DNA from 2 places in the Geobacillus sp. JS12 genome. Region 2 is predicted to be linked to the other one. Evidence: a T-box and tRNA genes for the amino acid it is inferred to sense, from the RefSeq annotation. Region 2 holds a T-box; the other holds one or more tRNA genes.

Region 1 (3,379 bases), 560 kb from region 2:
GGGAGTAGTTCACAGACATGTCAGATGTTCAAACCACCCCGGCTTAGTTCAATGGGTAGCCACGAGCACTCGCATCGTCGAATCTGTTGCGAGTTGCCTCGACGCACAAGGCTTCCTTGAATGAGCTTGAAGAGGAAGAGGCACAACCAGGCATACAACATGAATCACTAGCTAATTTTAAATGTGCCGGCTTAGCTCAATTGGTAGAGACGAGCATCGGCATCATCGAATTGGCTGCGAGTTGCCTCGACGCACAAGGCTTCCTTGAATGAGCTTGAAGAGGAAGAGGCACAACCAGGCATACAACATGAATCACTAGCTAATTTTAAATGTGCCGGCTTAGCTCAATTGGTAGAGCAACTGACTTGTAATCAGTAGGTTGCGGGTTCAAGTCCTGCAGCCGGCATTCTTATTCCTTAATAACCTCTTAAGCCATTAAGACGGCAACCGCGAGCCATTAGCTCAGTAACGAGCGCTACATCTTCGAATTTGCTTCGAGTTGTCCCGACGCATCTTGCTTCCTTGAATATGCTTGTAGAGGAAGGGACATCACTATCCTAGAGTGTTATCCAACTCGTGAGCCATTAGCTCAGTAGGTAGAGCATCTGACTTTTAATCAGAGGGTCGGAGGTTCGAGTCCTCCATGGCTCATCGTCTTGCGGAAGTAGTTCAGCGGTAGAACACCACCTTGCCAAGGTGGGGGTCGCGGGTTCGAGCCCCGTCTTCCGCTCCACTTCCGCCGGGGTGGCGGAATTGGCAGACGCACAGGACTTAAAATCCTGGGGTAGGTAACTACCGTGCCGGTTCGAGTCCGGCCCTCGGCACTTGTGCGCTCGTAGCTCAATTGGATAGAGCATCTGACTACGGATCAGAAGGTTAGGGGTTCGAATCCTCTCGAGCGCGTTTTGTCGGGAAGTAGCTCAGCTTGGTAGAGCACACGGTTCGGGTCCGTGAGGTCGCAGGTTCAAATCCTGTCTTCCCGATTTATCATGGGGCCTTAGCTCAGCTGGGAGAGCGCCTGCTTTGCAAGCAGGAGGTCATCGGTTCGATCCCGATAGGCTCCACCTTTTGACTTAAATTTGGCGGTGTAGCTCAGCTGGCTAGAGCGTACGGTTCATACCCGTGAGGTCGGGGGTTCGATCCCCTCCACCGCCACCATTATCGGACCTTTAGCTCAGCTGGTTAGAGCAGACGGCTCATAACCGTCCGGTCGTAGGTTCGAGTCCTACAAGGTCCACCATTATTATTGTTGCTTTTTTGGAGGAGTACCCAAGTGGTTGAAGGGGTCGGTCTTGAAAACCGAGAGGCGCCGCAAGGCGCGCGGGGTTCGAATCCCTCCTCCTCCGCCATGCACTTTAAAATCATGCCGGCTTAGCTCAATTGGTAGAGACGAGCATTCGCATCGTCGAATCTGCTGCGAGTTGTCCCGACGCATCCCGCTTCTTTGAATAAGCTTGCAGAGGAAGGGACACCGAGCATTTGACTTCCTCGAATTAGCTGGAAGAGGAAGAGGCACAACCAGGCAGACAACATGAATCACTAGCTAATTTTAAATGTGCCGGCTTAGCTCAATTGGTAGAGCAACTGACTTGTAATCAGTAGGTTGCGGGTTCAAGTCCTGCAGCCGGCACCAGATCGAGGCGACTATGGCGAAGTGGTTAACGCACCAGATTGTGGCTCTGGCATGCGTGGGTTCGATTCCCACTAGTCGCCCTTTTCATTATATTCTATATTTGCGTGTCTAGTTTAGTGGTAAAACCTCAGCCACGAGCATCTGCATCATCGAATCCGCTTCGAGTTGCCCCGACGCATCCAGCTTCTTTGAATCGGCTGGCAGAGGAAGGGGCATGGAAGAGCGTGGCAGATGTTGATTCCAAATGATATGCGTGTGTAGTTTAGTGGTAAAACCTCAGCCACGAGCATCTGCATCATCGAATCCGCTTCGAGTTGCCCCGACGCATCCGGCTTCTTTGAATCGGCTGGCAGAGGAAGGGGCATGAAAGATTGTGATGGGTGTTTCATCAAAAATTATGCGGGTGTAGTTTAGTGGTAAAACCTCAGCCTTCCAAGCTGATGTCGTGGGTTCGATTCCCATCACCCGCTTTTTATGGGCCTATAGCTCAGCTGGTCAGAGCGCACGCCTGATAAGCGTGAGGTCGGTGGTTCAAGTCCACTTAGGCCCATTATTTTCCATTGAATGTTTTTTGGCTATTCGCTATAATAATGGGCGAACAATGCCCCATCGTTCCACAGCAAAAGCGGAGCGACGAGCTTCACATCTTCGAATTCGCTGCGAGTTGCCTCGACGCATCTCGCTTCCTTGAATTAGCTGGCAGAGGAAGAGGCAACGAGCACATTTGGAAGATGTGCATAACATATAGTTATTCATCATTCCGCAATAGCTCAGCGGTAGAGCAACCGGCTGTTAACCGGTAGGTCGTAGGTTCGAATCCTACTTGCGGAGCCATGTTACGGAGAAGTACCCAAGTGGCTGAAGGGGACGGTTTGCTAAACCGTTAGGTCGCAGTTTTGCGGCGCGCGGGTTCAAATCCCGCCTTCTCCGCCATAATGGCCCGTTGGTCAAGTGGTTAAGACACCGCCCTTTCACGGCGGTAACACGGGTTCGAATCCCGTACGGGTCACTGGTTGCTGGCACCAGAGATTCTGGTGCCCTTTTGTACAATTTCTTTTGTCGATTTTTGCGTTTTTTTCTTGCGATGCGTGTGGAAGTCTGTTATAATGTCTCTCGTTAGCTTTAAAATTATGTTATGATGCTTGGGGACAACGCAGTGTTTCGTTTCGTTAAAGAACGAGGCATTGCGTTTTTTTATTTATCACCCTAAACCGAGAAGAACCCCACTTCCACGCGTGAGCGTAGGTGGGAGAGCGTTCAAGTAGGGAGGGAGTCCCCCATTTCCAACGGCAGGAAAGTGGGGGGAGAAGATCAAACGAACAATTGGGCGTCGGCTTCGCCGCCATGAATTTGCACAAACATCGTTTGGATGGCTTGAAGCTGGCGCTTGGCGGTTTCTTCTGGCGTTGATGGGAGAAAGTAAACGATTTGCAAAGCGTTTTTCGTTTCTCTCGTCACGGCCGTCCGCTCCGAATCGACGATCGGACTGCCAAACGGCCCTCGTTCATCTTTGCTGACGAGTTTGTTGGCAAAGTTGACTGTGCGGCCGTTTAACGCGATGTATTCATCTTGTTCCGTGCCGATCGTGAGCGTCACTGTCCCGTTGATGCGGTCTAGATCATAGATGCCGAGTGGAATTTTATAATAGAGTGAAAAAAAGTTGTTTATGTCTGCCGCTGAATGGATAGGCGGAATGAAGCTTTTTTTCTGGATGCGTCGGTACAGGCTTTCACTTGACGGTCGATA
Region 2 (3,379 bases):
GGCTTGCGGCGCGGCAAGTTCGGCGATATTCTCGTCCAAGGAGAAGAGATCCAATTTTTTGCCGCCGCCGAGGTGGCTGATTACATCCGCCTCCATGTCGGGACGATCGGCAAAGCGCCGGTTTCGCTTGAGCCGCTGCCGCTGTCGGCTGCCATGCCGCTTGCCGAAACGTGGGAGGAAGGAACGGTCACGGTGTCTTCTCTAAGGCTCGATGCTGTGCTCGCTCAGGCGTTTCGCCTTGCGCGCGAGAAAGCGCGTGCGCTTGTTGAAAGCGGGCTTGTCAAAGTGAACTGGAAGGTGGTGGACAAGCCGGATTTCCTCTGCGGACCGGGCGATGTCCTGTCGGCGCGCGGTTTGGGCCGCTGCAAGCTGTTTTCGGTGGAAGGGCCGACGAAAAAAGAGCGCTGGCTCGTTCAGATCGGCCGACAAAAATAAGCAAATGACGGCAGGAAATCGGCAAACCGTGTCGAATGAAAGTGAAGAAAAGGAATGATGGAGACGGAGGTGGCCGTTGTGCCGTTGACGCCATTGGATATTCACAACAAGGAATTCAGCCGCGGGTTTCGCGGGTACGATGAAGACGAAGTGAACGAGTTCCTCGATCAAGTCATTAAAGACTATGAAATGCTCATCCGTGAAAAAAAGCAGCTGGAAGAGAAAGTGGCCGAACTGACGGAAAAGCTGAACTACTTTGCGAACATTGAGGAGACGCTCAACAAGTCGATTCTTGTTGCTCAAGAAGCAGCGGAAGAAGTGAAGCGGAATGCGCAAAAAGAGGCGAAGCTGATCATTAAAGAGGCGGAAAAAAACGCCGAGCGCATCATCAGCGATGCATTGGCGAAATCGCGGAAAATTGCCCTCGAGATCGAGGAGCTGAAGCGGCAGTCGAAAGTGTTCCGCGCCCGTTTCCGCATGCTTGTCGAGGCGCAGCTTGATATGATCAACAGCCGCGATTGGGACGAGTTGATGGAGTATGAGGCGCCGGATTTGGAAGAAGGGGCGAGAGAACCGCTGTCACAGCCTTGACGAACCGAAGACGTTTCGGTTATAATAATTGGCAAAAATCGCCGCATCAGCCGCCGTGGGAGGCGGTTGGCTTTTTTCAGGATGAATAGCGAAATAGCCATCGACGATGAAAGGGACAGTAGCTCTTGTACGACCGGTCGCAGCGAGCCGGGGATGGTGGAAGCCTGGCATCGGCGCAAGAGTGAACATCACCCTGGAGTTCCATGCCGAACATCAAGTAGGCCATGGCGCGTCATTCCCGTTACGAATGAAAAGTGGGCTGTGCGTCGTTTGCATGGCCAAGAAGGGTGGTACCGCGAGACCGTTCTCGTCCCTTGCCGGGGGAGAACGGTTTTTTATTTGGAATCTATCGTTCGAAGGAGGAGCAAGGATGGATTACAAAGAGACGCTGCTTATGCCGCAAACCGAGTTCCCGATGCGCGGCAACTTGCCGAAGCGGGAGCCGGAGATGCAAAAAAAATGGGAGGAAATGGACATTTACCGGAAAGTGCAGGAGCGGACGAAAGGGCGTCCGTTGTTCGTGCTGCATGACGGCCCGCCGTATGCCAACGGCGACATTCATATGGGCCATGCGCTGAACAAAATTTTAAAAGATATCATCGTCCGCTACAAATCGATGAACGGCTATTGCGCGCCGTACGTGCCGGGCTGGGATACGCACGGACTGCCGATCGAAACGGCGCTCGCGAAGCAAGGCGTCGACCGCAAATCGATGAGCGTCGCCGAGTTCCGCAAGCGGTGCGAGCAATACGCGTATGAACAAATCGACAACCAGCGCCGGCAGTTCAAGCGGCTCGGCGTGCGCGGCGACTGGGACAACCCGTACATTACGCTCAAACCGGAGTACGAAGCCCAGCAAATTAAAGTATTTGGCGAAATGGCGAAAAAAGGGCTCATCTACAAAGGGTTGAAGCCGGTCTATTGGTCCCCGTCAAGCGAATCGGCGCTCGCCGAAGCGGAAATCGAATATAAAGACAAGCGTTCGCCGTCGATTTATGTCGCCTTCCCGGTGAAAGACGGCAAAGGCGTGCTTGAGGGCGATGAGCGAATCGTCATTTGGACGACGACGCCGTGGACGATTCCGGCGAACTTGGCGATCGCGGTTCATCCGGATTTGGATTACCATGTTGTCGATGTCGGCGGAAAACGGTATGTCGTCGCTGCCGCCTTGGCGGAATCGGTGGCGAAAGAAATCGGTTGGGACGCATGGTCGGTCGTCAAAACGGTCAAAGGAAACGAGCTGGAATACGTCGTGGCGAAACATCCGTTTTATGAGCGCGACTCGCTTGTCGTCTGCGGCGAACACGTTACGACCGATGCCGGCACCGGCTGCGTCCATACGGCGCCGGGCCACGGGGAAGACGACTTTCTCGTCGGGCAAAAATACGGACTTCCGGTCCTTTGCCCGGTCGATGAGCGCGGCTACATGACCGAGGAAGCGCCGGGATTTGAGGGGATGTTTTACGAAGACGCCAACAAGGCGATTACACAGAAGCTTGAGGAAGTCGGCGCTTTGTTGAAGCTCGGGTTTATCACCCACTCGTATCCGCACGATTGGCGAACGAAGCAGCCGACGATTTTCCGGGCGACGACGCAATGGTTTGCGTCGATCGATAAAATCCGCAGCGAGCTGCTTCAAGCGATTAAGGAAACGAAATGGATTCCGGAGTGGGGGGAAATCCGCATCCACAACATGGTGCGCGACCGCGGCGACTGGTGCATTTCCCGCCAACGCGCCTGGGGCGTGCCGATTCCGGTCTTTTACGGCGAAAACGGCGAACCGATCATCACCGATGAAACGATCGAGCATGTGTCGAACTTGTTCCGCCAATACGGGTCGAACGTCTGGTTTGAGCGCGAGGCGAAAGACTTGCTGCCGGAAGGATTCACCCATCCGTCGAGCCCGAATGGCATCTTTACGAAAGAAACGGACATTATGGATGTCTGGTTTGACTCCGGTTCGTCGCACCAAGCCGTGCTCGTTGAACGCGACGATCTCGTGCGTCCGGCTGATTTGTACTTGGAAGGGTCCGACCAATACCGCGGTTGGTTCAACTCATCGCTGTCCACCGCCGTTGCCGTCACCGGCAAAGCGCCGTATAAAGGCGTGTTGAGCCACGGCTTTGTCTTGGACGGCGAAGGGCGGAAAATGAGCAAGTCGCTCGGCAACGTCGTCGTGCCGGCGAAAGTGATGGAACAGTTCGGCGCCGACATTTTGCGGCTTTGGGTCGCGTCGGTCGACTATCAAGCGGACGTGCGCATCTCCGATCATATTTTAAAACAAGTGTCCGAAGTATACCGGAAAATCCGCAACACGTTCCGGTTTATGCTCGGCAACTTGTTCGATTTTGAC

The links. A T-box is a leader RNA that pairs with one kind of tRNA and senses whether it is charged. The one in region 2 lies ahead of ileS (isoleucine--tRNA ligase), so its partner is inferred to be a tRNA-Ile.
Region 1: it encodes a tRNA-Ile, which carries the amino acid that the T-box ahead of ileS (isoleucine--tRNA ligase) is inferred to sense. The anticodon was not compared.

Annotation. Positions count from the first base shown of each region.
Region 1 covers NZ_CP014749.1:3,711,731-3,715,109, forward strand. Annotated here, with positions in the region: tRNA gene A0V43_RS18250 (tRNA-Thr) at 334-406, shown strand; tRNA gene A0V43_RS18255 (tRNA-Lys) at 579-651, shown strand; tRNA gene A0V43_RS18260 (tRNA-Gly) at 659-733, shown strand; tRNA gene A0V43_RS18265 (tRNA-Leu) at 739-824, shown strand; tRNA gene A0V43_RS18270 (tRNA-Arg) at 830-903, shown strand; tRNA gene A0V43_RS18275 (tRNA-Pro) at 910-983, shown strand; tRNA gene A0V43_RS18280 (tRNA-Ala) at 992-1,064, shown strand; tRNA gene A0V43_RS18285 (tRNA-Met) at 1,082-1,158, shown strand; tRNA gene A0V43_RS18290 (tRNA-Ile) at 1,164-1,240, shown strand; tRNA gene A0V43_RS18295 (tRNA-Ser) at 1,260-1,349, shown strand; tRNA gene A0V43_RS18300 (tRNA-Thr) at 1,558-1,633, shown strand; tRNA gene A0V43_RS18305 (tRNA-His) at 1,641-1,713, shown strand; tRNA gene A0V43_RS18310 (tRNA-Gly) at 2,033-2,103, shown strand; tRNA gene A0V43_RS18315 (tRNA-Ile) at 2,110-2,183, shown strand; tRNA gene A0V43_RS18320 (tRNA-Asn) at 2,393-2,467, shown strand; tRNA gene A0V43_RS18325 (tRNA-Ser) at 2,474-2,566, shown strand; tRNA gene A0V43_RS18330 (tRNA-Glu) at 2,571-2,642, shown strand; partial or broken gene A0V43_RS18335 (B3/B4 domain-containing protein) at 2,945-3,379, opposite strand, start outside.
Region 2 covers NZ_CP014749.1:552,155-555,533, forward strand. Annotated here, with positions in the region: gene A0V43_RS02835 (YlmH family RNA-binding protein) at 1-435, shown strand, start outside; gene A0V43_RS02840 (DivIVA domain-containing protein) at 514-1,026, shown strand; T-box leader at 1,124-1,344, shown strand; gene ileS (isoleucine--tRNA ligase) at 1,397-3,379, shown strand, end outside.